2 regions of the Stenotrophomonas sp. 99219_Sma genome follow, and region 1 is predicted to be linked to the other one. Evidence: predicted binding sites of a transcription regulator. Region 1 holds the regulator's gene; the other holds the start of a gene.

Region 1 (15,917 bases):
CACTGCACCCGGCAAGGGCGCGGCGTGGTGGTGGCGCCTCGGTGGTGGCTTCGCCATGGGCCTGGGCATCTGGTCGATGCACTTCATCGGCATGCTCGCCTTCGATCTGCCCATTCCGCTCGGCTACGACCTGCCGATCACCCTGCTTTCCCTCGCATTGGCGATCGCCTCATCGGTGTTCGCGCTATGGCTGGTTTCGCTGCGTACCCTGCCCCACCCGCGGTTGGCCGGTGGCGCGCTGCTGATGGGCACCGGCATTGCCGGCATGCATTACGTTGGCATGGCCGCAATGCGCATGCAGCCGGGCATCGACTACGACCCGGGCTGGCTGCTTTTTTCGCTGATGGTGGCGGTGGCCGCCTCGTGGACGGCGCTGTACGTGGCGTTCCGCCTGCGCGCGCAGCGCACCCGTGTCGGCGACCGGCTCGCGGCTGCCGGCCTGCTCGGGTTGGCCATCGTCGGCATGCACTACACCGGCATGGCCGCCGCACGCTTTCCGGAAGGCAGCATCTGCGGCGCAGCCGTCGGCGATGGGCTGCAGAGCGAATGGCTGGCCATGCTGGTGGTGGTGCTGACCGTCGCCATCCTGGCCGTGGTGCTGGTGGTCTCCTGGCTGGACCAGCGGGTGGAGGCGCAGCTGCTGCGCCTGCGCAATTCCCTGTTGAGTACCTCACTGACCGACGCACAGCAGGAACTGACCCAGGCCGCACTGCACGACCCGCTTACCCGCCTGCCCAACCGCCTGCTGCTGCAGCGTCGGATCGTGCAGGCGCTGGCCGAGGCCGAACAGGGCGGCAGCCGCTTCGCGGTGATGTTCATGGACCTGGATGGCTTCAAGCAGGTCAACGATGCCTACGGCCACCAGGCCGGCGATGCACTGTTGGTTGCGGTGGCCGAACGCACGCGCCAGCTGCTTCGGCCCAACGACATGCTGGCCCGTCTGGGCGGTGACGAATTCGTGCTGGTGGTGCGCATCGAGCACGACGAGGACCTGCCGACGCTGGCCCGGCGCATCCTGCAGGCGGTCGGCAGCGGGCCGTTGCTGGCCGACAACGAACTGCAGGTGACCGCCAGCATCGGCGTGGCGATCTGTCCGGATCACGCTGCCAGCGAGCGGCAGCTGATGGCCTTTGCCGATGCAGCGATGTACCAGGCCAAGGAATCCGGACGCAACGCCTTCGTGCTGTTCGCCGACTGGATGAATGACAGCGCCGAACAACAGTTCCGGCTGCTGGCCGACCTGCGCCGGGCCATCGGCAGCGAGCAGCTGTTCCTGCACTACCAGCCGAAGATCCAGGTAGCCACGCAGAAGGTGGCCGGTGCCGAAGCGCTGATCCGCTGGCGCCATCCGGAGCATGGCCTGATCCCGCCGGACCGCTTCATCCGGCTGGCCGAACGCAGCGGTGCGATCAATGAGATCGGGCGCTGGGCGCTGGACCAGGCCTGCCAGCAGCTGCGCCGCTGGCACGATGCCGGCCACGAGGGCTGGTCGATGTCGGTGAACCTGTCGCCGGTGCAGTTCAGTTCGCCGCACCTGCTGCAGGATGTGCGTGAAGTGATCGAACGCTACGACATTGCCCCACGCCACCTGGTGCTGGAGATCACCGAAAGCACGGTGATGCGCGATACCGATACCAGCCTGCGCCTGCTGCAGGCGCTCTCGGCACTGGGCGTGGGCATCTCCATCGATGACTTCGGCACCGGCTATTCCAGCCTGCTGTACCTGAAGCGGTTGCCGGCCACCGAAATCAAGATCGACCACGCCTTCGTACGCGACCTGGAGCACAGCGCCGAGGACGTGGTGATCGTCTCGGCGATCGTGGCGCTGGGCCACGCGCTGGACATGGACATCGTCGCCGAGGGCGTGGAGACCGCCGCGCAGCGCGCCTACCTGGAGCGGCTGGGCTGCGATTACCTGCAGGGCTACCTGCTCGGCCGTCCGGTGGATGCGGCGCGCTTCATGCAGCTGCATGACCTGCCGCGGCCTCGGGTGGAACTGGCGCAGAGCCCGCCGACGCAGCACCCGCCGGGGTAAATCCAGGCTGCGCTCCCACCTGCACTTGCTCTGGTAGATGCCAACCTTGGTTGGCACATGAACCCATCACGGAACACTTCTTGCACGCACCCCGGCATCCCCTGCCGCAGTGCCCGTGATGTCCGAGAACGAATCCGCCGGCGAAAAGACCGAACAACCTACCGAAAAACGCCTGCGCGACGCCCGTGAACAGGGCAACCTGCCGCGCTCGCGCGAGCTCGGAACGGCCGCCGTGTTCGGCGCCGGCGTGCTGGCGGTGATGGCCATGAGCGGCTCGATCGGCCGTGGTGCAAGCGCCTGGATGAAGCATGCACTCAGCCCAGAGCAGAGCCTGCGGCAGAACCCGAAGGAACTGTTCGGCCACTTCGGCGACCTGCTGCTGCAGTTCATGCTGGTGATCGCGCCGCTGGTGCTGGTCTGCCTGCTGGCCAGCTTCGTCGCCCCGCTGGTGATGGGCGGCCTGCGCTGGTCGCAGAAGGCGATGATGCCCGACTTCAACCGCATGAACCCGATGAGCGGGCTCAAGCGCCTGTATGGCCCGGAAGCCATCGCCGAGTTCACCAAGTCGTTGTTGCGCGTGGCTTTTGTCGGCGTTGCCGCCGGGCTGGTGGTGTGGACCGGCTTCGACACCCTGCGCGGGCTGATTCACCACCCGCTGGAGACCGCCATCACCGACGGGCTCGGCTTCACCCTGCGCCTGCTGCTGGCCACCGCCGGCGCCATGCTGGTGCTGGCCGCCATCGATGCGCCCTACCAGCGCTGGAACTGGATGCGCAAGCTGAAGATGACCCGTGAAGAGCTGCGCCGGGAAATGAAGGAAAGCGAGGGCAGCCCGGAGGTCAAGGGCCGCATCCGCCAGCTGCAACAGCAGATGGCCAACCGCCGGATGATGGAGGCGGTGCCCACTGCCGACGTGGTGGTAGTCAACCCCACCCACTACGCGGTGGCCCTTAAGTACGAGGGCGGCGCCATGAACGCCCCCAAAGTGGTCGCCCTGGGTGTGGATGAGACCGCCCTGCGCATCCGTGAAGTGGCCGACGGCAACAAGGTGGCGATCGTCTCCGCCCCGCCTTTGGCACGCGCCTTGTATCGGGAAGGCCAACTCGGAAAGGAAATCCCCGTGAGACTGTATTCGGCCGTCGCCCAGGTCCTGTCCTACGTCTACCAGCTGCGCGCCTGGCGCACTGGCCCGATGCCGGACGCCCCGCACATCCAGGTGGATGAATTCGGCAAGGGAGGCCGCCCGTGAGCGCCCAGCCCTCCACCGGTTTCAACACCCGCCGCGCGCTGGAAATGATCCGCCAGGGCCTTGGCGCACCGCTGATCGTGCTGGCCCTGCTGGCCATGGTCGTGGTCCCGCTGGCCGCGCCGGTGCTCGATGCGCTGTTCACCTTCAACATCGCCATCTCGCTGATGGTGCTGCTGGCGGTGGTCTACGTGAAGCGCCCACTGGATTTCACGATCTTCCCGATCGTGCTGCTGATCACCACCATGCTGCGGCTGGCGCTGAACGTCGCCTCCACCCGCGTCATCCTGCTGAACGGCCAGAACGGCCACGACGCCGCGGGCAAGGTCATCGCCGCGTTCGGCGAATTCGTGATCGGCGGCAACTACGCAGTGGGCATCGTGGTGTTCGCGATCCTGACCATCATCAACTTCGTGGTCATCACCAAGGGCGCCGGCCGCGTCTCGGAAGTGACCGCGCGCTTCATCCTCGACGCGATGCCCGGCAAGCAGATGGCGATCGACGCCGACCTCAACGCCGGTTTGCTGACGCGTGAAGAAGCCAAGCTGCGCCGCGAGGAAGTCCGCGAGGAAGCCGATTTCTACGGCGCGATGGATGGTGCCAGCAAGTTCATCCGTGGTGATGCCATTGCCGGCATCCTGATCCTGTTCATCAACATGCTCGGCGGCCTGGCCGTAGGCGTGCTGCAGCATGGCATGCCGTTTGGCGATGCCGCTGCCACCTACACCCTGCTGTCGATTGGTGATGGCCTGGTGGCGCAGCTGCCGGCGCTGCTGGTCTCCAGCGCCGTGGCCATGCTGGTCACCCGCGCCTCGCGCTCGCAGGACATGGCCCAGGCCATGACCGGCCAGGTGTTCGGGCAGTACCGTGCGCTGGCGATCACCGCCGGCATCATCGGCGTGGTCGGCCTGGTGCCGGGCATGCCCAACGTCGCTTTCCTGACACTGTCCGCGATCCTCGGCTTCATCGCCTGGAAGGTCTACCGCAAGGGCAAGGCCGCGGCCACCGATCCGGCAGCCGCAGGCAATGACGCTGCCGCGCTCAACGCACTCGGCCGCCCGGCCGCGCCGGCTCCGACTGCCGAACTGAGCTGGGACGAACTGCGCCCGGTCGATCCGCTGGGCCTGGAGGTCGGCTACCGGCTGATTCCGCTGGTGGACAGCAGCCAGGGCGGCGAACTGATGGCACGCATCAAGGGCGTGCGGCGCAAGCTGACCCAGGACGTCGGCTTCCTGATCCCGTCGGTGCACATCCGCGACAACCTGGAACTGCCGGCCAACGGCTACCGCGTGCTGGTGCACGGCGTACCGGTGGCCACCGCCGAGATCCATCCGGACCGCGAGCTGGCACTGGACCCGGGCAGCGCGCTCGGCGCGCTGGAAGGCATCGCCGGCAAGGACCCCGCGTTCGGCCTGGACGCGACCTGGATCCAACCGCACCAGCGTGCCCAGGCCGAAACGCTGGGCTACACCGTGGTCGATCCGGCCACCGTGGTCGCCACCCATCTGTCGCACCTGATCCGCGAACACGCGCCCGAGCTGCTCGGCCACGAGGAAGTGCAGCACCTGCTGGCCAACCTGGCCAAGAGCGCGCCCAAGCTCGTCGAAGATCTGACGCCGAAGGCGCTGCCGCTGTCGGCGGTGGTGCGCGTGTTGCAGAACCTGCTGGTCGAGCGCATTCCAATCCGCCAGCTGCGCAAGATCGCCGAAGCACTGGTCGAACACGCTCCGAACAGCCAGGACCCGGCCGTACTGACCGCCGCGGTGCGCACCGCGCTGGGTCGTTTCATCGTGCAGGAGATCGCCGGAATGTCGGCGGAGCTGCCGGTGTTCACGCTCAACCCACAATTGGAACGTGTCTTGCAGGAGTCCACGCAGGGCAACGGCGCCGCGCTGGAACCCGGACTCGCTGAGCGACTGCACCAGAGCCTGGCCGAATGTGTCAGCAAGCAGGAAGCCCGCAACGAGCCCGCGGTCGTGCTGGTACCTGGCCCGGTGCGTGCCGCGCTGGCCCGCCTGGTCCGCCACAGCGTTCCGTCGCTGTCGGTCCTGGCCTACAGCGAGGTGCCGGAGGACAAGCGCCTGAAGCTGGTCGGAACGATCAGCTGACGCCGCCCTCCGATGCGCCAGAAAACAGACACCACTTTCGAACCAACGCAACAGACAGATACCAAGGGGAACCCGCACCGTGCAGACCACCGACCACCCGAGTTCTCCGACCGCCACCCCGCCGTCTTCGTCCCGTGACCACAGCATGAAAATCAAACGATTCGTCGCCGCCGACATGCGCTCGGCCATGAACCTGGTGCGCAAGGAACATGGTCCTGACGCCGTGATCCTGTCCAACCGCCGGATCGAGGAAGGCATCGAGATCGTCGCCGCCGCCAACTACGACGAGAGCGCCGTGCAGCGTGCACTGGAAGCCTCGCGTCGTGACATCGCTCCGCCGCCGGCGCCGAAGCCGCGCACCGCCGCCGACGCGGTGATCGCCGCGGTCACCCGCCGCCGCAGCAATACCCCGGCACCGGAACCGGTCGCCGCAACCACCTCGGCCGTGGCTGCCCTCGCCCGCGCTGCGGTCGGCGCCACCGGCCGCACCCTGGACAGCGCCGACGAGATCGTGCCGACCCGCGGCAGCACCGGCTTCGCCGCCACCCTGGCACGCGCCGCCGTCAACGAACCGGCGCTGCCGGATCAGATCTTCGCTCCGTTCGCCGAAGCCATCGTCGCACCGGCGCCCAGCACCGCCGCACCGGCCAACCGCGCCCGCTTCCAGATCGACCCGCCGCACGAGACGCATCACGAAAGCGCGACGTCGGCCGTGCAGCCGCCGCCGCTGCCGACCGCTGCCGTGACCGAAGCGCAGCCCGGGATCGTTGCCAGCGAACCGGCACCGGTCGAAGCCAGCGACGAAACCGGCGCTGCCCCCGTGCTGGCCCCAGCCCCGGCACTGACCCTGGTGGCCCAGGACGACGCCGAGATCCGCCAGCTGCGCCAGGAAGTGGCCGGCATGCGCCATGTGATCGAGCGCGAGATGAACCGCTTCACCGACGAGCGCCTGCGCGGCTGCCCGGTGCGCGCCACCGCGCTGGACCTGATGGACGAGTATGGCTTCGATGCCGGCCTGGCCCGCGACGTGGCCATGCAGATCCCGCTGGAGACCGAGGCCCATCGAGGCCGCGGCCTGATGCTGGGGCTGATTTCGCGCAAGCTGCCGATCGCCCCGGTCGACCCGCTGGAAGAAGGTGGTGTGATCGCACTGGTCGGACCGACCGGCGCCGGCAAGACCACCACCATCGCCAAGCTGGCCTCGCGCTTCGCCGAGAAGCACGCGCCGCGTGACGTGGCCCTGGTCACCACCGACACCACCCGCATCGGTGCCCGCGAGCAGCTGTACGGCTACGGCCGCCAGCTCGGCATCGCGGTGCACGAGGCCAACAGCGGCACCGACCTGGACCAGCTGCTGGAACGCCTGAAGGACTACAAGCTGGTGCTGATCGACACCGCCGGCCTGGGCCCGCGCGACCGCGCCCTGGCCGCCCAGCTGCAGTGGCTGCGTGCCGCCCGCCAGGTCCGCACCCTGCTGGTGCTGCCGGCCAACACCAGCTTCGGCGACATGGACGAGGTGGTCCGCCGCTTCGGCGCCGCCAACCTGCAGGGCCTGGTACTGAGCAAGCTGGACGAGACCGGCCGCTTCGGCAACGCCCTGTCGGTGGCCGTGGACCATGCCCTGCCGATCACCTGGGTGACCGATGGCCAGGACGTCCCGGAGGACCTGCACCGGGCCAGTGCAGCCAATCTTGTACTTCGCCTTGAAGATTTGCGCCGCGCGGCCGATATGCCCTGCAACCCGGAGTTGAACCATGCCGTCGCGTGAGTACGCCAAGCTGACCAAGACCTTCCCGCTGTCGGCCACCCGCAGCGAGCCGCTCGGCCCTGTGCGCACCATTGCGGTCACTGGCGGCAAGGGCGGCGTGGGCAAGACGAATGTGTCGGCCAACCTGGCCGTGGCCCTGGCTGGAATGGGCAAGCGCACGCTGCTGCTGGACGCCGACCTCGGCCTGGCCAACATCGACGTGATCCTGGGCCTGAACCCCACCTTTACGCTGGCCGACCTGGTCGCCGGCCGCTGCACGCTGGATGACGTCATCGTCGAAGGCCCGAACGGCGTGCTGGTGGTCCCGGCCGCATCCGGCCGCCGCCACATGGCCGAGCTGGCCCCGGCCGAGCACGTTGGCCTGGTCAACGTGTTCTCCGAACTGGAGCGCGAGCTGGACATCATGGTGGTGGACACTGCCGCGGGCATCACCGATGGCGTGCTGACCTTCTGCCAGGCCGCACAGGACACCGTGGTGGTGGTCTGTGACGAGCCGGCCTCGATCACCGACGCCTACGCACTGATCAAGGTGCTGTCGCGCGAGCGCGGCGTGGACCGCATCCAGGTGGTGGCCAACATGGTGCGCGACCCGAACGAGGGCCGCGTGCTGTACGAAAAGCTGACCCGCGTCTGTGAGAAGTTCCTTGCCGATGTCTCGCTGAACTACCTGGGCTGCGTGCCGCAGGATGACTGGCTGCGCCTGTCGGTGCAGCGCCAGCAGCCGGTGGTGAAGGCCTATCCGTCCAGCCCGGCGGCGCTGGCGATCACCGAGATCGCGCGCCGTACCGCGCGCTGGCAGGCGCCGACCGAACCGCGTGGCGGCGTCGAGTTCTTCCTCGAACGCATCCTCAAGCAGCGTGGGGTGACGGCATGAAAGGCGCAGCCCAGTACAGGGAAGTGCAGCGCTCGGCGGCAAACGAAGTCATCGCCCAGCATTCGGACCTGGTGCGGCGCATCGCCCACCACCTGGCCGCGCGCCTGCCGGCCAGCGTCGAGGTCGACGACCTGATCCAGGCCGGCATGATGGGACTGATCGAAGCCTCGCGCAGCTATGACGCCGACCAGGGTGCTTCTTTCGAGACCTACGCCTCGATCCGCATCCGTGGTTCGATGATCGACGAGATCCGCCGTGGTGACTGGGTCCCGCGCTCGGTGCACCGCCGTGCACGTGATGCCGCCGCCACCATCCGCCGCCTGGAACAGAGCAGTGGCCGTGCCGCCAGCGCCACTGAAGTGGCCGCCGCGATGGAGATGCCGCTGCCTGAGTACCTGCGGCTGATGGAAGACGCTGCACGTGGCCAGGTGCTGAGCCTGGAATCGCGCATCGAGGACCAGGGCGAGCTGGACACCGTCGCCCAGGGCGGGCCGACCCCGCAGCAGGTACTGGAGCGCGGTGAGTTCGGTCGCGAGCTGGGCAAGGCCATCGGCCACCTGCCCGAGCGCGAACAACTGGTGCTCTCGCTGTACTACGAGCAGGAACTGAACCTGAAGGAGATCGGCGCGGTGCTCGGCGTGAGCGAGTCGCGGGTCTGCCAGATCCACGGCCAGGCGGTACTGCGCCTGCGCGGCCGGCTGAAGCTGTTCGAGGCTGCCGACGCAGGCCTCGAAGAATGAACATCCCCGAGGCGGCTGCCCCCGGCCGTCCGGAATGAACAACAAAGGAATTCTGCTTTGAACAAGAACATGCGCATCCTGATCGTCGACGACTTCTCGACCATGCGTCGAATCGTCAAGAACCTGCTGGGCGATCTGGGCTTCACCAATACCGCCGAAGCCGAGGACGGGCATGCCGCGCTGTCGCTGCTGCAGAGCCAGCCGTTCGATTTCGTGGTCACCGACTGGAACATGCCGGTAATGACCGGCATCGAGCTGCTCAAGGCCATCCGTGCCGATGCCAAGCTGAAGACCCTGCCGGTGCTGATGGTCACGGCAGAAGCCAAGCGCGAGCAGATCATCGAAGCCGCCCAGAGCGGCGTGAACGGCTACATCATCAAGCCGTTCACCGCGCAGACGCTGGAAGAGAAGCTCGGCAAGATCTTCGAACGCCTGGCGGCCAGCGCCTGATGGATACCACGGTCGACAAGAACGCCCTCGCCCTGCGCCTGCAGGAAGCCCTGGACGCACTCGAGTCCGGTGACGAGGCCGCCTGGCGGCAGCGCATCGACGGGCTGGTCGCGCTGCGCACGCAGCCGATGATGAGCGGCCTCTCGCGGCTGGCCCGCGAGCTGGGACAGGCGCTGGGCGAACTGCCGACCGTGCCGAGCGAAGCCGGCGAACTGGACGACGCCTGCGCGCGACTGGACCACGTGGTGGCGATGACCGAACAGGCCACGCACCGCACCCTGGACCTGGCCGAGGAATGCCGCAGCCTGACCGAACAGCTGCGCGCCGAAGGCCTGCAGCCGGGCCAGGACGCGCAGCTCGAGCGCATCCGCCACAACCTGACCGAGATCGCCCTGACCCAGAGCTACCAGGACCTGACCGGGCAGATCATCCGTCGCGTGGTCGGCATCGTCCGCCGCGTGCACGAAGGCTTCGGCGCGCTCGGCCTGCCGCCGGAACAGCATCGCACCGACCCGGAACTGGCCGGGCCGGCACTGAAGGGACTGGACCGCCACGCGGTCTCGCAGAACGACGCCGACGACCTGTTGTCGGATCTGGGGCTGTAAGCATGAGCGCGGTATCCGACGACATCACTGCCGATTTCATCATCGAGGCGCAGGAAATCCTGGATCGCCTCGGCGAACAGCTGGTGTCGCTGGAGCAGGCACCGCAGGACAGCGACCAGCTCAACGCGGTGTTCCGCGGCTACCACACGCTCAAGGGCGGCGCCGGCTTCCTCGGCGTCACCGCCATGGTCGAGCTGTGCCATGCCGCTGAAGAGGCGCTGGGCGCCGCACGTGCCGGCCAGGCCGTGCTGCAGGCCCACCACTTCGACGCGGCCCAGCAATCGCTGGACTACCTGCAATCGATGCTGGACGCGGTTTCCTCCGGCACCGAGCCGGGCTATGCGCCGCCGGACCTGATCGCACAGTTCGACGTGCACAGCGGTGCCGTGGCTGCACCCGCCGCCGCCGCAGCACCCACCGCGGGTGGCAGCGACCTGATCACCGACGACGAATTCGAGGCTCTGCTCGACCAGCTGCATGGTGGCAACGCGCCGACCGCGGTCGCGCCAGCGAAGAAGGCCGACGACGGACTGATCAGCGAAGACGAGTTCGAAGCCCTGCTCGACCAGCTGCACGGTGGCGCGGCACCGGGCACCAAGCCTGCGGCCGTGGTGGCACCGGCACCGATCGCAGCGCCGCGCCCGGTCGCCGCACCGGCACCGGTGGCGAAGCCGGCCGCCAAGCCGCTGGCCGAGGCCGAACATACCGTGCGCGTGGACACCAAGCGCCTGGACGCGATCGTCAACCTGATCGGCGAACTGGTGCTGTCACGCAATCGGCTCAAGACCCTGCGTGCACGCCTGCGCGATGAAGAGCTGGACCGGGCCGTGTCCACTCTGGATATCGCCACCGCCCGCCTGCAGTCGGCAGTGATGCGCACCCGCATGCAGCCGGTGGGCAAGGTGTTCTCGCGCTTCCCCAAGGTTGCCCGCGACGTCGCCCGCTCGCTGAAGAAGGAAGTGGACCTGGAACTGATCGGCGCCGAGACCGAGCTCGACCGCAACTTGGTGGAAGCGCTGGCCGACCCGCTGGTGCACCTGGTCCGCAACGCCATCGACCATGGCGTGGAAATGCCCGACCTGCGCGAGGCACAGGGCAAGCCACGGATGGGCCATGTGCGCCTGTCCGCACAGCAGGAAGGCGACTACGTCAGCATCGAGGTGCAGGACGATGGCGCCGGCATCGACCCGGAAAAGCTGCGTGCCAAGGCGCGCGAGAAGGGCCTGATCGATCCGGAAGCCGCCGCGCGCCTGAGCAGCGAGGAGTGCCTGCACCTGGTGTTCCTGCCCGGCTTCTCGACCAAGCAGCAGGTCACCGACATCTCCGGTCGTGGCGTCGGCATGGACGTGGTGCAGTCACGCATCCGCGAACTGAGCGGCCAGATCCAGATCCAGTCGGAGCTGGGCCGTGGCAGCCGCTTCCTGATCCGCGTGCCGCTGACCCTGGCGATCCTGCCGACCCTGCTGGTGCAGGCCGGCGAGGACGTCTATGCGCTGCCGCTGGCCCGCGTGATGGAAGTGCTGCACGCGCCGCGCACCTCGCTGGGCTGGTTCGATGGCCGTGCCGTGCTCGACCGCCGCTCGCACACGCTGCCGCTGGTCGATCTGCGCCAGTGGCTGGATGTGACGCCGGCAGCCTCGCCGCTGCTGACCATCGTGGTGCTGCAGGCTGGCGAAGCGCGCTTCGGGCTGGTCGTGGACCAGGTACGCGGGCGTGAGGAAGTGGTCATCAAGCCGCTGCCGAAAGCGCTGCGCGGCCTGCGCGGTTATGCCGGTGCAACCTTGATCGGCGATGGTCGCATGGCGCTGATCCTGGACGTGGACGGGCTGCGATGAACCCCACCGGGCCATGCCCGGCGCCCCGAAAACTGTGACCACCGTCTGTACGCGATCTACCGGTGTCTCAAGTCCCATTCATACACGCCGATACCGGAACCATGGATAGACTCAGCCTCATTGGACTCTTTCTCGCCCTGGCCTCGCTGGTCGGCGGCAGCATCCTCAAGGGCGCCGGCCTGGCGTCGTTGTGGTCGCCTGCGGCGTTCGTGATCGTCATCATCGGCACCGTCGCCGCGATCCTGCTGCACACCTCGCCGGCGGTGTTCAAGCATGCCTTCAAGATCGTGCGCTGGGTCGTGCGCCCGCCGCACAGCGATCGCCGCGAACTGATCCAGCAGATCGTCGAGTGGAGCAACATCGCCCGCCGCCAGGGCCTGCTGGGCCTGGAATCGCAGGTGGAAGCACAGCAGGACCCGTTCCTGCGCAAGGGCCTGCAGCTGCTGGTGGACGGCGTCGAACCCGAATCGATGCGGCACATGCTGGAAATCGAACTGGGCAGCCAGGAACACCAGGACCAGGCCGGTGCCAAGGTCTTCGAAGCGATGGGCATCTATGCACCGACGCTGGGCATCATTGGTGCCGTGCTTGGCCTGATCGCGGTGATGAAGAACCTGGCCGACCCGAGCAAGCTCGGCCACGGCATCGCCGCAGCGTTCACCGCCACCATCTACGGTATCGCCTCGGCCAACCTGCTGTTCCTGCCGGTGGCCGCCAAGCTCAAGAGTGTGATCTCGCACAACACCCGCGACCGCGAAATGGTCATTGAAGGCCTGATCTCGATCGCCCAGGGCGAGAACCCGCGCAACATTGAAACCAACCTCTCCGGCTTCCTGCACTGACATGGCCCGCCGCAAGCACCACGAAGAGCACGCCAACCACGAAGCATGGGCGATCCCCTATGCCGACCTGATGACGCTGCTGCTCGCCTTCTTCGTGGTCATGTACGCGATTTCCTCGGTGAACGAAGGCAAGTACCGGATCATGGCCGACGCGCTGACCGATGCCTTCGGGGGCGCGCCGCGCACGATCAATCCGGTACAGGTCGGCAACAAGCAGGTGCAGGGTGGCGGCTGGGACAGCCCCTCGGTGATCAAGTCCGGCACCAAGATCGGGCCCTCGGCGCCTGCGCCGTCGCACGACCCGACCCTGCTGCCGTCGATGGCCTCGCAGATGCGTATGCCTGTTTCGGTGCACAACCAGGAGCAGATCGCGCGCGCCGAGCGCCAGCTCAACAGCATCGCGGACCGCCTGACCGCCGCACTGGCGCCGCTGATCGACCGCGGCATGATCAGCGTGCGCCGCACCGAGCTGTGGATCGAAGTCGAGATCAACAGCGACATCCTGTTCCCCACCGGCTCGGCGGCGCTGGACGTGCATGCGCGGCAGACCCTGGCCAGCCTGGCCGAGGTCCTGCGCGACGTACCCAACAGCGTGCGCGTGGAAGGCCACACCGACAACGTACCGATCGCCACCGCCACCTTCCCGTCGAACTGGGAACTGTCGGCCGGGCGCGCGGCCAGCGTGGTGCACCTGTTCGCCGACCAGGGCGTGCAGCCGTCGCGGCTGGCGATGGTCGGCTACGGCCAGTTCCGCCCGCGCGAAGAGAACGACAGCGCGCAGGGCCGCAACCGCAACCGCCGGGTGATGGTCATCATCCTGGCCGACACCTCGCACTCGGTGGACCCACTCGGCCAGCGCCTGAACGCAGCCACCGGCGCCACCCGGAACACCGATACCGAACAAGCCGCGGCAACTCCGGCTACCGCCCCCACCTCCCCCATCGCACCGGTGAAGTTGCCGCCGGTGCCGGCTGGCAGCCGCGTCGGCGCCGCCGTTCCCCCGGCAATGAAGGAGTAATCCGATGCGCATCTGGGCAGTCGCCAACCAGAAGGGCGGAGTCGGCAAGACCACCACCACCCTCGCCCTCGGCCGCGGACTGGCCGCACTTGGCCATCGCGTGCTGCTGATCGACCTCGATCCGCATGCCTCGCTCAGCCGCGCGTTCGGCGTACCGGTAGACCCGCCGCCGGCTGGCGTGCTGGAGCTGTTCGGCGCCCCGCCCGCCGATCTTTCCAGCCTGTGCCATGCCAGCAGCATCCATGGCCTGGACTATGTCTGCGCACAGTCCGCGCTGGCCACGCTGGAACGCCGCAGCGCCAACCAGCCTGGCCTTGGCCTGGCGCTGCAGAATGCGCTTGCGCGCCACCAGGGCCAGCACGACTACATCCTGCTGGACTGCGCGCCCACCCTCGGCCTGTTGATGATCAATGCGCTGGCCGCAGCCGATCGCCTGATCATCCCCACCCAGGCCGAGCCGCTGGCCCTGCATGGCCTGGATGGCATGGTCCGCACCGGCGAGATGGTCGAACGTTCGCGCCGCCGCCCGTTGCCGATCTCGATCCTGCCGACCCTGTTCGATCGCCGCACCCGCGCCGGCAACGAGTCGCTGCGCACGATGCAGGATCGTCACGGCACCCGTGTGTGGGAAGACGCGATTCCGATCGACACCCGCATCAGCAACGCCGCCGGCCTGACCCTGCCGAGCGTTGGTGAGGATTACCCGGGCCGCGGCCTGGCCGCCTATCGCCGCGCGCTGAACTGGATCCTCGGCGAGGACGCCCGTGCCCTGGAGCAGGCCGCATGAACAGCACCGGTGTACTGGACGACTACCTGGACGAACTGCTGGGCGAAGCGATCGCCGTGGCACCACCGGCTGCACCGCCGCCGGCGAGCGACGAAGCGTGCCCAGCAATTGCAGCCGACGGCGAACGCGAGCCGACCTGGGATGACCTGCCGGCCGAGGTGATCTACGAAACCGAGACCGTCGCCGCTGCGCCTGCCGTCGACAACGCCGCACTCGAAGCCGCCTTCGACGCGGCCGCAACGGCTGAGCGCGAACCCACCTGGGACGATCTGCCCGCCGAAGTGATCTACGAAACGGAGACTGTTGCTGCTGCCGCGGCAGAGGACGACGCAGCACTGGAGGCCGCCTTCGAGGCCGCCGCAATGCCTGTCGCCGCCCCCGAGCGCGAACCGACCTGGGATGACCCGCCTGACGAGGTGATCCACGAGACAGCCCCTGCTCCCGCCACCGCCAAGTCCGGCCCGGAACCTACATGGGACGACCTGCCGGACGAAGTGATCTACGAGACCGATCCGGCCGACAGCCATCGACTCGCCCACACCGACAGCCCCGGCCTGGAGGCCGCGTTCGAGGCCGCTGCGGGCGGCGAGGACGTTCCTGCGCCACCAGCGGCCGTGGTCGCAGCACCCGCTCCAGTTGCACGCACCGATGCCGCGCCGCCACCGCGCGTGGCCGTGGACGCGCCAGCAGGCAACCGCCCGAGCAGCTGGCAGGAGCTGCAGGCACAGGCACATCGGCCCGCCAGCAGCCCGCATCCGCAGAACCGACGCGCCGGCGAGCGCACCTCGCGCTGGCTGCGCCTGCGCTGCGGCACCCAGGCCTATGCACTGGAACTGCTGAAAGTGCAGGAAGTGGTGCTGCCGGTGCCGCTGCTGCCGTTGCGCGGCACTGCGCCGGCCATGCTGGGCATCATGAACCTGCGTGGCCAGGTGGTACCGGTGATGGACCTCGGCCTGCACCTGGGCGCCGCGGCCGCCGAAGACGACTCACAGACCCGCATCGTGGTGCTGGAGGAAGACGGCGAGACCATCGGCCTGCGCGTGTCGGCAGTGGAAGATGTCGCCAACCTCACCGATTCGCAGATCGAGCCACCCGATACCGCGCGCATCTGCCAGATCTCCAACGACCTGTTCCGTGGCGTCGCCAGGGTCAGCCAGCGCCCGATGATCCTGCTGGATGCCACCCGGTTGTTGAGTTGAACGAAAAAAGGGGACGGAGGGGATTAAGTCGCAATCGACCAGGCGCTCCCGCAGCCACCCTCAGCAACCGCGACCACGCAGTGGGGACGTAAGGTATTGATCCAACGGATCAACGCCTTGCGTCCCCGACAGGCACCGCATCGGCGCAAAGCGCCGAGCCAGTTGCGACTTAATCCCCTCCGTCCCCTTTTCAACAGCGACCGCATCGACGCACCGCGTCGATTCCCCTAAAGAACCCCGCCGGGGTGCCGTTATGGATCACGGAACCGTTTGTCCGGAGCAACGATGAGCACTGTCGAACTGGGTGGGGATCTCGGCATCGAGAGCACCACCGAGCTCAAGAACCGCCTCGCCCCGCTGGTGGCGCAGGCAGGCGAGCTGACCCTGGATGCCAGCCAGGTCGCCCGCAT
Region 2 (15,917 bases), 1.3 Mb from region 1:
ACTCCGGCATCCAGCTGCGCTTCCCGCCGGGCAGCACGCCCAACCTCTCGCTGATTCTGGGCGGTACCGGTGCGCGGCTGGAAGATCTGGTCGGCGCGTTCGCGGCGCTGAACCGCAACGGCATTGCCGGACGCGTGCGCTACACCGATGACGAACCGATGATCGAGCGGCGCCTGGCCTCGCCGGGCGCCAGCTGGATCGTGCGCGAAATGCTGGAATCGAACCCGCGCCCAGGCTACAGCGTCGGTACGTTCGATGTCGGTGGCCGCCCGCGTGTGGCGTGGAAGACCGGCACCAGTTACGGGTACCGCGATGCGTGGGCAATCGGCAGCACGCGCCACTACACCGTGGGCGTGTGGGTGGGCCGGCCGGACGGCACACCGCTACCGGGCCAGTACGGCGCGGTGACCGCGCTGCCGCTGATGTTCGAAGTGGTGGACAGCCTGCCGCGCCAGCGCGGCGATTCGGCTGCTGCACCGATGCCGGCAAGTGTCAGCCAGGAAGATATCTGCTGGCCCACCGGCGAACGCGCCGAAGGCCTGCCGACGGCACTGTGCCAGCGGCGGATGTCGGCCTATCTGCTGGACGGCGCGGCACCACCGACCTTCCCCGAGCGCGAGGCGCGGCGCTGGCAACCGGGGCGCCAGCGTTACCTGGCCGACGCGCGGACCGGTCTGCGTGTATCCGCTGATTGCCGTTTGCCGCATGAGGAAGTCGCGCGAGAGATCGCGCGCTGGCCGGCGTTGTTGTCACCGTGGCTGCCCAAGGCCACGCGCGCTGCCTCGCAGTTGCCGGCGTTGTCGCCGGATTGCCGCGACGACGGGCGTGAGGCCAGCGTGGCCCTGCACATCGATGGCCTCAATGATGGCGCCACGCTGGCGCGTGCACCCAATGCCGAACATGGCGTGCGCCTGCAGCTGCGCGCGCTGGGCAGCGAGCAGGCGGTGGACTGGCTGCTGGATGGCCGTTGGATCGCGCAGACCCGTGGCGCGCAGTTGATGCAGCGCGAGTTCGCCGATCCGGGCGCACACACTTTGACCGCGCTGGCGGCCGATGGCGCGTGGACGCAGGTGCGGTTCAACGTTCTCCGCTAGATGCCGGCCTTGGTCGGCGCGCGGTCCAACGCCAACGACACCGCCGTGCTCTGGTAGGTGCCAACCTTGGTTGGCACGCGATAAATGCGCCCACCAAGGTGGGCATCTACCAAGGCGTATGCGGGGCCGCTATTCCCCGATCCACCCATCCAGCAGGTCGGCGAACTCGTCGGCGTGCTCCTCTTCCTGCGCCAGTATCTCTTCAAGGATGCGCTTGGTGGTGGTATCGCGGTCGCCGATGAAGTTGATCATCTCGCGGTAGCTGTCGATGGCGATGCGTTCGGCCACCAGATTCTCGCGGACCATGTCGCGCAGGTCGCTGCCTTCCTTGTACTCGGCGTGCGAGCGTGCGGTCAGTGTATCGGGGTTGAAGTCCGGCTCACCGCCGAGCTGGACGATGCGCTCGGCCAGCTTGCCGGCGTGCGCCTGTTCCTGCTGTGCATGTTCGAGGAATTCGGCTTTCACCGCGTCGGCCAGCATGCCCTTGGCCATGAAGTAGTGCCGGTAGTAGCGCAGCACGCATACGTACTCGGTGGCCAACGCATCGTTGAGCAGCTTGATCACGACCTTGCGGTCGGCGCTGTAGCTGTCGGTGATCGCACCGTCTTCGATGTTGCGCCGCGCGCGTTCGCGCAGGGTCTTGCGGTCACTGATACCGGGCACCTTTGCGGCAGGCTTTGCGGCTTTGGCTGGCTTGGTGGACATGGCTGGCCGTTTCCTCTTGCGGTGGAAGATCAGGTTGGCAGGTGCTCCAGCACGTATTCGGCCGAAGACACTTCGAACTGGCCGGGCTGCTCGATCCAGGCCGCACGCACCACGCCATCCACCACGTACAGGGCGAAACGGCGTGAGCGGATGCCCATGCCCGAGGCGCTGGCGTCGAGCTCCAGGCCGAGCGCACGGGTCAGTTCGGCATTGCCGTCGGACAGCATCAGCAGGCCGTCGGGCACGCTCTGGTCGGCGGCCCAGGCCTTCATCACGAACGGGTCGTTGACCGCCATGCAGTAGACATCGATGCCGCGCTGGCGGAACGCCTGGAATTTCTCGACGTAGCCGGGCAGGTGGCGCGCCGAGCAGGTCGGGGTGAACGCGCCGGGCACGGCGAACAGCACCACCTTGCGTGCGTCGAACAGCGAATGCGTATCGAGCGTTTCGATGCCCTCGCGGATGCGCTTGAGGGTCACTTCCGGAATGCGGTCGCCGACATGGATGGTCATGGGGAACTCCTTGCTGGGGCAGGCTAGTGGGCCGGATGGGACAGGGGCGTCAAGACATTGGAAAACCCGTGTGCAGGCCCCATCTTCAGGCTTTGTGGCAGGGGCTTCCAGCCACAGCGTGGGGCATGGGGATGGCAGCCGCATTGCGCAGGATCAGTCGGCCTCACCGGGGCCGCACGAGGGGCGGCGTAGCATCGCCGGCGCGTAGAATGAACCTGGGGCGGCGCCACCGGCGCGGCCGAAGCAGATCGAGGTAGCTGGATGGAATTCAAGGATTACTACGCCACCCTGGGGGTGGAACCGAGCGCGGGCGAGGCGGAGATCAAGACCGCCTACCGCCGGCTGGCACGCAAGTACCACCCGGACGTCAGCAAGGAGGCCGGGGCCGAAGACAAGTTCAAGGCGGTCAACGAGGCCTACGAGGCGCTGCGCGATCCGGAAAAGCGCGCGGCCTACGACCAGCTGCGCGCGCAGGGCTATCGCCCGGGCGAGGAGTTCAACGTGCCGCCGAACTATGGTGGTGCTGGCGGTTTCAATTTCGAGGAAGTATTCGGCGGTGGCGGCCCCAATGGCGGCTTCAGCGACTTCTTCGAGAGCCTGTTCGCGCGCCAGCGTGGCGGTGGTGGCGCTGGTCCGGGGCCGGGTTTCAGCAGCCAGGGCCATGCGCCCAACCGTGATACCCGCGCCAAGCTGTCGGTGCCGCTGGAAGCGGCCTACAGTGGCGACAGCCTGCGCATCACGGTCAACGGCAAGCAGCTGGATGTACGCGTGCCCAAGGGCATCCGCCCGGGCCAGGTGATCCGCCTGGCGGGGCAGGGCAACCATGGCGGCAACCTGCTGCTGGAAGTGGAATATGCCGCCCACCCACAGTTCGAGGTCGATGGCCGCAACATCCTCTATACGCTGCCGGTGACCCCGTGGCAGGCCGCGCTGGGTACCAGCATCAGCGTGCCGACCCTGGGTGGAGCGGTGGAATTGAAGATTCCGGCCGATTCCGATGCCGGTCGCAAGCTGCGCCTGCGTGGCCGTGGGCTGCCAGGCAGCCCGGATGGCGACCAGATTGTTGAAATCGAGATCGTGGCCCCGGCCGCGACCGACGAGGCGCAGAAGAAGGCCTACCGGAATCTGGCCAAGGCCTTCGGCGAGACCATTTGAAGGTAGTGCCGGCCGCTGGCCGGCAACTTCATTGCCCGGGACGGTGATGCGTGGTTGCCGGCCAGCGGCCGGTACTACCGCGCGTGTCTCAGCCCTGCCCGGCGAACACCCGCTCCAGCACCTCGGACAGTTCGTCTTCCGAGAACGGCTTGGTGATGTAGGCCTTGGCACCCTGGCGCATGCCCCACATGCGGTCGGTGTCCTGGTCCTTGGTGGTCACCAGGATCACCGGGATATGCCGGGTCGCCTCGTCGCGGGCGAGGGTGCGGGTGGCCTGGAAGCCATTGAGGTTGGGCATCACCACGTCCATCAGGACCAGGTCGGGCAGCTCGGCCTTGGCGGTTTCGACCCCGGCGGCGCCATCGGTGGCGGTCAGGATCTGGTGCCCGAGCTTCTCGACGATGCGCTGTATCCCCAACAGCTGCGACGGTGAGTCGTCGACGATCAGAATGCGTGCCATGTTGTTCCCCATGTAATGCCCGCAGTGTAGTGCGGGCCCATTACTGGCGGGAGGGGCGCATCTGCCGTCCGTCGCCTGCCTGCGACGTTCAGTCGATCCGCACCACGGTGCGGCCCAGCGAACCGCCCGCCAGCATCCGTTCGAACACGGCAGGAAGGCCATCGAGGCCGACTTCGGCGGTGCAGATGCGGTCCAGCTGCTGCGGCTTCCAGTCACTGCCCAGCCGCGACCACACTTCTTCGCGCAGCCCGCGCGGTGCATTGGCCGAGGACACGCCCAGCAGTGACACGCCGCGCAGGATGAACGGCATCACCGTCATATCCAGCGTCGGGCTGGCTGCCAGGCCGGCACTGACCACGCTGCCGTAGGGCACGGTCTGCGCCAGCAGGCTGGCAAGCATGTCGCCTCCGGCATTGTCGAGGCCCCCGCCGAAGCGGGCGGACTGCAGTGGGCCAGTGTCGGACAGTGCCTCGCGCGGTAGTACTTCAGTGGCGCCGATACCATGCAGGAACTCGGCCTGGTCCGGTTTGCCGCTGACTGCGTGCACGGTGTAGCCGGCACGACTGAAGATCGACAGCGCCAGCGCGCCGACACCGCCGCTGGCGCCGGTGACCGCCAACGGGCCGAGTTCCGGCACCTGCCGGTTGTCCTGCATGCGCAGCAGCGCCAGCGCCGCCGTGAAGCCGGCGGTGCCCAGCACCATCGCCTCGCGCGGGCTGAGCCCGGCCGGCTGGGCAATCACCGCACGCGACTCCAGCCGCACATACTGGCTGTAGCCGCCGTCGCGGGTTTCGCTGAGGCCGCAGCCGGTGGCCAGTACCGCATCACCTTCACGCCAGGCCGGGTCGGTGGATGCCACCACGGTGCCGGCCACATCGATCCCGCCGACCAGCGGGAAGCGGCGCAGGATCCTGCCCTTGCCGGTGCCCGCCAGCGCGTCCTTGTAGTTGACCGAAGACCAGTGGGCGCGGATCAGCACCTGGCCGGGGTTGAGGTCGTCGACAGTGAGCTGGGCGGGGCCGGCACGGTAACCGGCATCGTCATTTTCGATGCGGAAGGCGGTAAACGGGGTGGTGGGGGCCATCGGCGTTGCCTGACTTCGAGGAAAACGTCACCTTACCCCGTTGCCCCCCTTTCGATCCTGCCGATCCGCCCCATCTTGTATGATCGGTGATGGTTTCACGGCTGGTGGTGCGGGAAGGGCCCGCGCCGCAGCCCAAATCTTGATGGAGCGTGCATGGCCTGGAATACACCCGGCGGCAACAAGGGCGGACAAGGCCCCGAGGACAATCGACGCGGGCCCTTCGGGTCGCGCGGCGGTGGCAATGGTGGTGGCTGGGGCGGACTGCCCGGGCCGCTGAAGGACCTGTTCGACGGTGGCATCATGCGTTGGGTGGTGGCAGCCGTGGTGTTGCTGGTGCTGTTCTCCAGCTTCCAGCTGATCGGCGAACAGCAGCGTGGCGTGGTGCTGCGCTTCGGCCAGTTCTCGCGCATCCTGCAGCCCGGCCCGAACTTCAAGCTGCCGTGGCCGATCGAATCGGTCACCAAGGTCAATGCCACCGAGATCAAGACCTTCTCGATCCAGGTGCCGGTGCTGACCCGCGACGAGAACATCGTCAACGTCTCGCTGAACGTCCAGTACCGCATCGACGACCCGCAGCAGTACCTGTTCGGCACGGTCGATGCCAACCAGGTGCTGGAGCAGTCGGCGCAGAGCGCGGTGCGCGAGGAAGTCGGCCGTGCCGACCTCAACGCCGTGCTGAACAACCGTGGCCCGCTGGCCGTGGCTGCTGAAGAGCGCCTGCAGGCGCTGCTGAAGGCGTTCAAGACCGGCCTGACCGTGACCGGCCTGACCCTGCAGGACGCCCGTCCGCCGGAGGAAGTGAAGCCGGCCTTCGACGAGGTCAACGGTGCCCAGCAGGTCAAGGAACGCTTGATCAACGAAGCCCAGGCCTACGCCGCCAAGGTCGTGCCGGAAGCCCGAGGCCAGGCCTCGCGTGCCCGTACCACCGCCGAAGGCTACAAGCAGGCCGTGGTGTCCAAGGCCGAGGGTGACGCGCAGCGCTTCAGCCTGTTGCAGGCCCAGTACAAGGACGCCCCGGAAGTGACCCGCAAGCGCCTGTGGCTGGAGACCGTGCAGCAGGTGCTGAGCGAGAACCGCAAGGTGATCGGTGGCGATGGCCGCCAGCTGATCTACGTGCCGATGACCGGCGATACCCGTCCCACCACCTCGGCCCCGCCGGGAGTGACCAATCCGGAGGTGGTGATGCCGTCGCTGCCGGGTGCAGCGGCGGAAGCTTCCCGTGATCCGGGCCGGCCGGTGGGCCGCCCGACCGGGCGACCGAGCGGCCGTGAGGAGGGCAGCCGATGAAGAGTCCTATCTGGATTGCCGTGATCGTGGCGGTGGTGCTGGGCCTGCTTGGCTCGGTGTACGTGGTCCGTGAGGACCAGACTGCCATGGTGCTGAACCTGGGCAAGGTGGTGCGTTCGGACATCAAGCCGGGCCTGCACTTCAAGGTGCCGGTGGTGGAAACGGTGAAGGTCTTCGACCGCCGCTTCCAGGTGCTCGACACCGCCCCGGCGCGTTACTTCACCGCCGAGCAGAAGGACGTCAGCGTCGACTTCTTCGCCATCGGCTACATCTCCAACGTGGGTGACTACTTCCGTGCCACCGGTGGCGATCCGCGCATCGCCAACGCCCGCCTGGCACCGATCATCACCGACTCGCTGCGCAACCAGATCAACTCGCGCACCCTGCAGCAGCTGGTCTCCGGCGACCGCAGCGAGCTGATCGCCGAGCAGCTGAAGGGGATCAACGAAGCGGTGGCGGGCCTCGGCATGCAGATGATCGACCTGCGCATCAAGCAGGTGGACCTGCCCACCGACAGCCAGGTGATCAATGACGTGTACGAGCGCATGCGCGCCCAGCGCAAGCAGGAAGCGGCCAAGCTGCGTGCGGAGGGCGAGGAGCAGTCGCTGACCATCCGCGCCCAGGCCGACCGTGACAGCACCGTGCTGATCGCTGAGGCCGAGCGTGATGCACAGCGCCTGCGCGGTGAAGGCGACGCCGATGCGGCGCGCATCTACGGCAAGGCCGGCTCGGCCGACCCGTCGTTCTATGCGTTCTACCGCAGCCTGGAGGCCTACCGTGGCTCCATGACCGACGGCAACGGCGTGATCGTGCTCGACAAGAACGACCCGTTCCTGCAGTACCTGAAGAACGACCGCTGAGGTCGCAGGGCAGTACCCCACGGGGCCCGGCCAGATGCCGGGCCCCGTGCTTTTTCCGGAGTCCCCCATGAAAGATCTGTTCGCCGCCGTCTGCCTGGTGGCGGTGCTGGAAGGCCTGTTCCTGTTCGTCGCCCCGTTCGCCTGGAAGCGCATGGCCGAGCGCCTGCTGGACCTGCCCAGCCCAGCCCTGCGCAGCTTCGGCGGGCTGGTGCTGCTGGCCGGCCTGAGCCTGCTGTGGTGGGCGCGGCATTGAAAGGGTAGTGCCAGCCGCTGGCCGGCAACCTGGGATTGCCGGCCAGCGGCCGCCTGCGTTCACATGCGTGGCCCGGCTCTGGTAGATGCCAACCTTGGTTGGCATTGCCGGCCAGCGGCCGGCACTACCGGGAGGCGCCTGACCGGCCGGTACATGCGTGGCCCGGCTCTGGTAGATGCCAACCTTGGTTGGCATTGCCGGCCAGCGGCCGGCACTACCGGGAGGCGCCTGACCGACCGGCACATGCGTGGTCCGGCTCTGGCAGATGCCAACCTTGGTTGGCATTGCCGGCCAACGGCCGGCACGACCGGGCGGGGCGGCTGACCGGCCGGTGAAGCCGTCCGTCGGAAAGGTGGCACCCGACCCCGGAAACCCGGATAATGCACAAAAGCCGGACGGGCCTCCCCGTTCGGCTTTTTCCGTGTCTGGGCCTTCCATCGCCGGCTGCTCCCCGTTTGGAGCCGCCCTCCAGGTGCTGGCCAGCCCCGCCACGGTTCAACCGTCCGCGGCCCCGATGGCCGCAACATATGAGGAGCCCGTCATGGGTCAGTCTGTCGTAGTGTTGGGTGCCCAGTGGGGCGATGAAGGCAAGGGCAAGATCGTCGATCTGCTCACTGAGGAAATCGGCGCCGTCGTGCGCTTCCAGGGCGGCCACAATGCCGGCCACACCCTGGTCATCAACGGTAAGAAGACCGTCCTGCACCTGATCCCGTCGGGCATCCTGCGTGACGATGCGCTGTGCCTGATCGGCAACGGCGTGGTGATCTCGCCGGCCGCGCTGCAGAAGGAAATCGCCGAGCTGGAAGCCTCCGGCGTGGAAGTGCGTTCGCGCCTGAAGATCTCTCCGGCCGCGCCGCTGATCATGCCGTACCACATCGCCCTGGACCAGGCGCGCGAGCGCGCTGCCGGCGGCAAGGCGATCGGCACCACCGGCCGTGGCATCGGCCCGGCCTACGAAGACAAGGTGGCGCGTCGCGGCATCCGCATCGCCGACCTGCATTACCCGAAGCAGCTGGAAGAACTGCTGCGCACCGCGCTGGATTACCACAACTTCGTGCTGACCAAGTATCTGAACACCGATGCGGTCGATTTCCAGAAGACCTTCGACGAAGCGCTGGCCTTCGGCGAATACGTGCAGCCGATGAAGTCCGACGTGGCCGGCATCCTGCACGACCTGCGCAAGCAGGGTAAGCGCGTGCTGTTCGAAGGCGCGCAGGGTGCGCTGCTGGACATCGACCACGGCACCTACCCGTACGTCACCAGCTCCAACACCACCGTGGGTGGTGCACTGGCCGGTTCCGGCGTCGGCGCCGATTCGATCGACTACGTGCTGGGCATCGCCAAGGCCTACGCCACCCGCGTCGGCGGCGGCCCGTTCCCGACCGAACTGGACGACGAAGTAGGCCAGGGCATCCGTGACCGCGGCGCCGAGTACGGTGCCTCGACCGGCCGTCCGCGTCGCTGCGGCTGGATGGACATCGTCGCGCTGAAGCGCGCCGTGGCCATCAACGGCATCAGCGGCCTGTGCATCACCAAGCTGGACGTGCTGGATGGCATGGAAAAGCTCAAGGTCTGCATCGCGTACGAATACAACGGCAAGCGCACCGAGTACGCGCCGCTGGACGCGCAGGGCTGGGAAGACTGCACCCCGGTGTACCTGGAGTTCCCGGGCTGGAGCGAGAACACCCACGGCATCACCAACTGGGATGACCTGCCGCCGGCCGCACGTGCCTACCTGCGTTCGCTGGAAGAGCTGGCCGGTTGCCCGATCAGCATCGTCTCCACCGGCCCGGACCGCGACCACACCATGGTCCTGCAGGATCCGTTCGCCTGAGGTAGCGCCGGGCGCTGCCCGGCGTAGGTGACAGTAAGAGCCCCGCGAAAGCGGGGCTTTTTCGTTACTGTGTCGGCACGGCCAGCAGGGAAATGACGTGATGACCCGGATGTCAGCGTGAAGGGCGTAACGGTGGTGCGGATCACCCTGTGGGTGATGTGGAGCCTGTGGGGCATCGCCTGCCTGGTACTGCTGCTGGGTGCGGCCGCCAATGCCCTGGCGTCGCGCACGCAGACGGTGCCGCTGGTGCTGAGTCCTGGCGCAACCGCCCAGATCACCGTCTACCGCCTTATCGATGACCAACTGCGGTTGCGCCTGCGCTATGCCGCGGACGGTACAGAGGCTGACCCCGAGGTGCTGCTGCACATCGAAACTCCGACCGATCAGAGAGACTTCCGCGCAGGGGAGCGTTCGGGAGTGGCCGGGCAGGGCATCAATCGCGCGCTGGCTTCGGTTGAGTCCAGCGGCCTTACGGCGTTCTACTTTGGCTATGGCCGCGGCGACGCATTGCCACGCGGCCGCTCATGGCTACGGGTCACCGTGCTGGAGGTGGACCCGGCGCTGGCCGGGCACGCGGCAGACATCGAGCTGCAGCCACCGCTGGACCTGCTGAAGCTGACCGACCTGGATTACATCTGGCTGTGGCCGTTCTTCTTCTGGAAGATGGCGGCGCTGTTCCTGCTGATTCCAGGGGCTGCGTTGGCTGTCTTTACTCTGGTGTTGAGGCGCTGGCAGCGCCGGGCGTCAGTGCCGCCGACTTCAGCAGGGGATAGGGGTTGATCGACTCTCCCTTCCACCACTGTTTTTCCGGTCCGAGCATGTGTACTTCGAAATGCAGGTGCGGCGCGTCGGCACTGGCATTGCCTGTGCTGCCCACGTAACCGATCACATCCCCGCGTTTGATCACCTGTTTTTCCGCCAGGCCATCGGCGTAGCGCTGCAGATGCGCGTAGTAGTAGCACCAGCGCCCGCTGGGCTCGAACTGGTAAATCGTCAAGCCGCCGCGCTCGCTGTCGAACAGTTTTTCCACCGTTCCATCGGCCACCGCCAGGACCGGCGTACCGGTATCGGCCATGATGTCGATCGCATCGTGTACGCGTCCTTCGCTGCGGGCATCGGTGAACGTATCGCGCAGCTGGGACGCATGGATACCCTGCACCGGCAGCAGCAGACCGGATGGTGCATCCGCAGTCTGCGCGGCCGACGGCGCGGTGTTGGCGGGTGGGGCTGTTGCGGGTGTCGCTACAGATTCCTTCGCCGGCGCCGCTGCCAGTGCCGATTGCGCTTGCGGCAGCGGGGCGGGTACCGGATCACCCGCATCGCGGTGCAGCCACCAGCCTGCACCCAGCCCCAGCAGAACGCCCAGCACGATCAGTTGCGAAAGGCGCATCGGCTCACTCCTGCATCACCACGGGTACCGAGGTATCCACGGCATCGGCCACGCGCTGCGCATCCCAGTTGGTCATGCGCACGCAGCCATGCGATTCGGTCTTGCCCACATGGCCGGGTTCGGGCGTGCCATGCAGGCCGTAATGCGGCTTGGACAGATCGATCCAGACCCGCCCGACCGGATTGTTCGGACCCGGTGGCAGGGTGGCCTTCTTTTCGCCCTTGCGGGCATCCCAGAACAGTTTCGGGTTGTAGTGGAACGGCGGGTCGCGGTAAACGCCCAGGATCTTCCATTCGCCGATCGGTAACGGGTCGTGCTGGCTGCCCGACGACACCGGGACCTGTGCGATCACCTTGCCCTGCGCATCCAGCAGCTGCAGCGTGGAGTCGGATTTGTCGACCACGATCTTCGCCGCCTTCGGCAATGCGGCCAGTGCGATGTTGGGTACCTGGATGCGGCTGCCAGCCTTGGTCAGGTCCACGTCGGGATTGAGCGCCTTCATCAGCTCAGGGGAGGCATGGAAGCGCTCGCCGAGGGCTTCTTCCACACTGCCGTAGCCCAGCGATGTGAGCTTGGCCTGGGCGGCGGGCCCTTTCGGAGTGGCCTGGAACGGACCGGCGACATCCTCAGCAGTCAGCGTGTAGCTGGCCAGCGGCCCAACGGTATCGGCCTGCAGGGCCTTCCAGGTGGCGTCGTCCAGTTCACCCGTTACGTCCAGCCCATGCGCTGCCTGGAAACCCGACACCGCGCGTCGCTGGTTGCTGCCCACTTCGCCATCGATCTGGCCAGGGGAGAAGCTCGCGCGATCCAGCAGCACCTGGGCGTGCAGCGCGGAGTGGGGTGCGGTGTCCGGTCCGGCCGTTTCGGCAATGGGTGCGGGCAAGTGGGGCGGCGGCGCCTGCGCGAAGGCTGGCGACGCCAGCAGCGAGAGAGCGAGCAGGGTGGATCGGGACACGGGCAAGGGCATTGGGATCTCCAGCAGGTCACGCCACCACCTTGCCCGCAGCAGCCGCCGAGCCACCGTGAAAGGGATCTGATGCCCGCATGAGCAGCCATGGGTATTGCAGCCGTGTCCAGCGCGCAGGTGCTGCTGCGCAGGGGGCTCACCAAGGTGAACGGTGGCCGACGCCGTCGACGGACGGCGATCAAGATTGCCTGCCGGGCCGCCGATAAGGGCGCATCCCCCCGTTTTGGATACCCCCATGAACTACTTGAGGAACGTCAGGGTTGCCTGGCGTCTTGGGCTGGGCTTTGGCCTGTTGCTGCTGCTGGTTGCCGCCGTGGTGGCCACCGGCGCCACCGCCAGTGTCGTGCAGAAGCGCGCGATGCAGCAGGTGGTCGACGTCAGCGTGGCCAAGGTGCGGCTGCTGTCGCAGATGCTCGATGCCAACAACCAGATGATGGTCGTGCGCCGCGAAATGCTGATTCGCCAGGGCGAAGACCGTGGCAGCGACGAGAAGCGCATTGCCGACCTGGTCAAGCGCTACGAGGCCAGCTGGACCGCCTACCAGGCGCTGCCCAGCGACGCCGACGGCAAGGCCATCGCGGAAACCATCGCCGCCAAGCGTGCCATTGCGCGTCCACTCAACAAGCAGACCAGCGAACTGATGGAGCATGGCGACTACCCGGGCGCCGTGGCGCTGACCCTGGGCCCGGTGCAGGAAGCGGCCAATGGCTGGAACAAAGCGCTGTCCGATGGCGTGGACTTCGAAGAGAAGGAAAGCCGTGAGGCAGCCGCCGAGGCGATCCGCCTGGGTGAGCGCAGCCTGCTGCAGCTGCTGGTGCTGGGCGGCGTCGCGCTGCTGGTGGGCATCGGTGCCTCGGTGATGATCGGCCGCAGCCTGACCGGTCCGCTGGCCCGCGCGGTGAACCTGGCCGAGCGCCTGTCCAAGGGACAATTGGACCAGGAGTTCCGCCTTGGCGGCCGTGACGAACTGACCCAGCTGGGCGAGGCGATGGCCAGCGTGCGGCAGAGCGTGCAGGCGGCGATCGGCGCACAGCTGCAGATGGCTGAGCAGCATGAGGCGGGCGCGATCCGCTATCGCATGGACGTCACGGCGTTCCCCGGTGACTTCGGCCGCATGGTGCAGGCCACCAACAGCCTGGTCGAATCGCACGTGCAGGTGGAGCTGCTGATGGCCGAGGTGATGCAGCGCTACGCCATTGGCGACCTCAGCCGCGACTTGCCGGACTACCCGGGCGAGAAGGGCACGCTGACCCGCACCCTGGCGGCAGTGAAGCAGAGCCTGATGGCAATCAACGCGCAGATCGATGAACTGGCCCGCGCCGCGCGCGCCGGTGATTTCAGCATGCGTGGCGATGCTGCTGAATTCCAGTTCCAGTTCAAGGCGATGGTCGAGCACCTCAACGGCATGATGGCCAGTTCACAGGCCAGTATCGCCGATGTTTCCGACGTGCTGCGCGCGATCTCGCACGGCGACCTGACCGCACGCATGGATGGCGAGTACGACGGCGTGTTCGCACGCATGCGTGACGACGCCAACACCACCACCGCACAGCTGACCGGCATCGTGCGTGGCATCCAGGTGGCTGCCGACAGCATCAACAACGCGGCGCAGGAACTGGCCGCCGGCAACAACGACCTGTCGCGCCGCACCGAGCAGCAGGCAGCCAATCTGGAAGAGGCTGCTGCATCGATGGAGGAACTGACCTCCACCGTGCGCCAGAACGCCGAGCTGGCGCGTCAGGCCGACAGTGAAGCGCATGCCGCGGGTGCCGCCGTACGCGAGACCGAGCAGGCGATGGCACAGATGGCGTCGGTCATGGGTGAGATCGACCAGTCCTCGGCACGCATCTCGGAAATTTCGACGGTGATCGATGGCATCGCGTTCCAGACCAACATCCTGGCGCTGAATGCTGCGGTGGAAGCGGCGCGTGCAGGTGAGCAGGGGCGTGGATTTGCCGTGGTCGCCAGCGAAGTGCGGACGCTCGCACAGCGTGCCGGTGTCGCCGCCAAGGAGATCAAGGAGCTGATCGAAGACGCCGCTGCGAAGGTGAAGAGCGGCCTGGCAGTGACCGTTGAATCGGAAGCCGCGATCGCACGCGTGGCCCAGGCCAGCTCGCGAACCACCCAGCTGATGAGCGACATCGCAGCGGCCAGCAAGGAGCAGGCCGCCGGTATCGAGCAGGTCAACCAGGTGGTGGTGCAGATGGACCAGGTGACCCAGCAGAACGCCGCGCTGGTGGAAGAAGCCACTGCCGCCAGCCGCGCGCTGGAGGAACAGGCGCATGCGCTGACCACGTCGGTGGCGGTGTTCAAAGTGGAGCAGGGCGCGCGCATGCCCATCATGCCTGCGCAGGCGGCGTAAGCAACCTGCGACTGGATGTTGGATGGCGCCCTGCATGCGCTCCCGCGTGCAGGGCGTCGATGCGCTCAACCGGTCCGTGCCGCTGGCTAGCGCCCGCGCGCGGCGCGTTCGATCAGCCAGCCGGCTGCGTACAGCAACAGCAGTGTTGGCGGAAGCAGCACTGCATACGCGGTCGACCAGGGTTTGCCGTACAGCAGGCTGGCTGCGCCGATGGCATCGAGTGCGGCGGACTGTAGGGTGATGGGGAGCGCCATCAGGATATAGGTGCCCTTCGGGTCCGCATCCGACTGCGCGCCGTGAACCAGCCATGCGGTCAACAGCAGGTAGACCACGCAAAGCGCAAGACCGGTCCAGCTCAGTAATCGCCGCATCTTCATTCGCATGCTTCCGTTCAACGGACGTCGAAGCGAGCCTGCAGAGGCAGGCTCACATTCCGCAGCAGATCCCTGACCACCACCTGCGCAGTCCATGTGCCTTTCGGATCACTGGCCTCGGCGACGAACTTCAGGTGCAGGTTGGTCATGTACAACAGGGTTGGCGGGCCGGGCAGGGCAGTGGTGAAACAGGGAACATCGCGTTCGTCGACACTGGTACTGCCGTCCGGACGTAGCATGCGCAGATCGCAGTGCACCTTGGGTACGCGGTTCTCGTCCAGTTGCGGGTTGGACAGGAATGTCAGCAGGAACAATTCACCGCCCAGGTGGACTTCGTTGGCCTCGGTAAAACCGGGAGTGGTCTCCGGTGGGGTTTCCCACTTGGCCTGCCAGTCGGCATCGGAGGTAACCAGCAGCGATGCAGCAAAGCCACCGCTGGATTTCATTGCATCGGTCTCCGGCATCGCCTTGCCGTCCCCGTTTATCCAACCATCGCTGGCGGAGCTGTTCAGTGGCAGCATCATGGCCATCATGGCCAGCGCGTAGGTCCATCGCATCAACGGCTCTCCTTGGCAGCCGCGTTCCGCGGCAGAGCGGACAGTATTGCTCAACCTTGACCGGCAAAGCAGCCGGAGAGCCGGAGCAGAGGTTCCGTTGCCTGCCGATGTGGGTGATGCTTGTCAGCAAAGGAGGTGACATGGGAATCGGGAGCGAGGAAAAGCCGGGCTGTGATTCAGCATCGGCTGCGCCGCAGCACGTGCTGATGCTGCCCGGCCTGGATGGCTCCGGCAGGCTGTCCACCCCGTTTCTGTCAGCACTTCAGGCTCATGGGCTGACGACGCAGGCGATTACGCTACCTGCGCAGGGAGGGCAGGATCACGCCACGCTAGCCCAACGGCTGTGGTCGCAGCTGCCCGGCCATTCCTTCATCCTGCTTGCCGAGTCCTTCTCGGGCCCGTTGGCAGTTGAACTGGCCACGCGACACCCTACCGGGCTGCGCGGACTGGTGCTTGCCTCGACCTTTGCGCGTCGGCCGGTGCCATTGCCGGCAGCCAGCGCAGCCCTGCTGTCGCCGGCTTGGCCTCTGCCTCCCGTGGCGTTGCTGGCGCGCCTGCTGCTGGGGCGGTGGCGCACCCGCGAGCACATGTCGATGCTGCGCGATGCGTTGGTCCAGGTTCCGGCGATCACGTTGCGGCAACGCGCCGCAGCGACCCTGCGGGTCGACGTACGCGCATTGCTGTCGGCAATCGAAGTGCCGACGCTGTGCCTGCACGCGTGCCATGACCGCCTGCTGTGGCCGCCCAGCGTGGCAGAGCTGCAGGCCCTTTTGCCGGATGCTCGTCATGTTTCGCTGGAAGGGCCGCATCTGCTACTCCAGGCGCGCGCCGACGCAGCTGCAGCCGAAGTTGCCGCGTGGATGAGGACGCTGTCGCCATGATCGAAGGGCTCAGCCGCGCGCGCGGGTACGTGCTGCCTTCTTCGCTGCCACCCTGCGCACGGTTTTCTTTGCCGCACGGGTCTTCGCTGCCTTCTTCGCGGCAGCACTACGCGAGGCGGGAGTGCTGGCCTTCTTGGCCACC

What was found. The regulator FliA, encoded in region 1, starts transcription of late flagellar genes. The targets are predictions, from matches to a motif close to TAAAGTTTNNCNNNCNNNGGCCGATAA.
Region 2: a site for FliA is predicted at 11,781-11,807, ahead of ACZK13_RS15730 (methyl-accepting chemotaxis protein). Genes of this name have one in related genera too.

Annotation. Positions count from the first base shown of each region.
Region 1 is NZ_CM151117.1:2,104,985-2,120,901, reverse strand. It holds gene ACZK13_RS09705 (putative bifunctional diguanylate cyclase/phosphodiesterase) at 1-2,035, shown strand, start outside; gene flhB (flagellar biosynthesis protein FlhB) at 2,154-3,284, shown strand; gene flhA (flagellar biosynthesis protein FlhA) at 3,329-5,389, shown strand; gene flhF (flagellar biosynthesis GTPase FlhF) at 5,535-7,157, shown strand; gene ACZK13_RS09685 (MinD/ParA family ATP-binding protein) at 7,144-8,031, shown strand; gene ACZK13_RS09680 (RNA polymerase sigma factor FliA) at 8,028-8,771, shown strand; gene cheY (chemotaxis response regulator CheY) at 8,829-9,221, shown strand; gene ACZK13_RS09670 (protein phosphatase CheZ) at 9,221-9,826, shown strand; gene ACZK13_RS09665 (chemotaxis protein CheA) at 9,829-11,661, shown strand; gene ACZK13_RS09660 (flagellar motor protein) at 11,763-12,503, shown strand; gene motD (flagellar motor protein MotD) at 12,505-13,521, shown strand; gene ACZK13_RS09650 (ParA family protein) at 13,526-14,308, shown strand; gene ACZK13_RS09645 (chemotaxis protein CheW) at 14,305-15,507, shown strand; gene ACZK13_RS09640 (STAS domain-containing protein) at 15,793-15,917, shown strand, end outside.
Region 2 is NZ_CM151117.1:3,415,210-3,431,126, reverse strand. It holds gene pbpC (penicillin-binding protein 1C) at 1-1,094, shown strand, start outside; gene ACZK13_RS15790 (ferritin-like domain-containing protein) at 1,224-1,799, opposite strand; gene ACZK13_RS15785 (peroxiredoxin) at 1,829-2,311, opposite strand; gene ACZK13_RS15780 (DnaJ C-terminal domain-containing protein) at 2,573-3,466, shown strand; gene pilH (twitching motility response regulator PilH) at 3,555-3,926, opposite strand; gene ACZK13_RS15770 (YhdH/YhfP family quinone oxidoreductase) at 4,015-5,010, opposite strand; gene hflK (FtsH protease activity modulator HflK) at 5,164-6,297, shown strand; gene hflC (protease modulator HflC) at 6,294-7,157, shown strand; gene ACZK13_RS15755 (DUF2065 domain-containing protein) at 7,225-7,410, shown strand; gene ACZK13_RS15750 (adenylosuccinate synthase) at 7,952-9,244, shown strand; gene ACZK13_RS15745 (hypothetical protein) at 9,362-10,024, shown strand; gene ACZK13_RS15740 (M23 family metallopeptidase) at 9,954-10,634, opposite strand; gene ACZK13_RS15735 (L,D-transpeptidase family protein) at 10,639-11,601, opposite strand; gene ACZK13_RS15730 (methyl-accepting chemotaxis protein) at 11,837-13,963, shown strand; gene ACZK13_RS15725 (hypothetical protein) at 14,050-14,340, opposite strand; gene ACZK13_RS15720 (hypothetical protein) at 14,355-14,867, opposite strand; gene ACZK13_RS15715 (alpha/beta fold hydrolase) at 15,035-15,775, shown strand; gene ACZK13_RS15710 (hypothetical protein) at 15,785-15,917, opposite strand, start outside.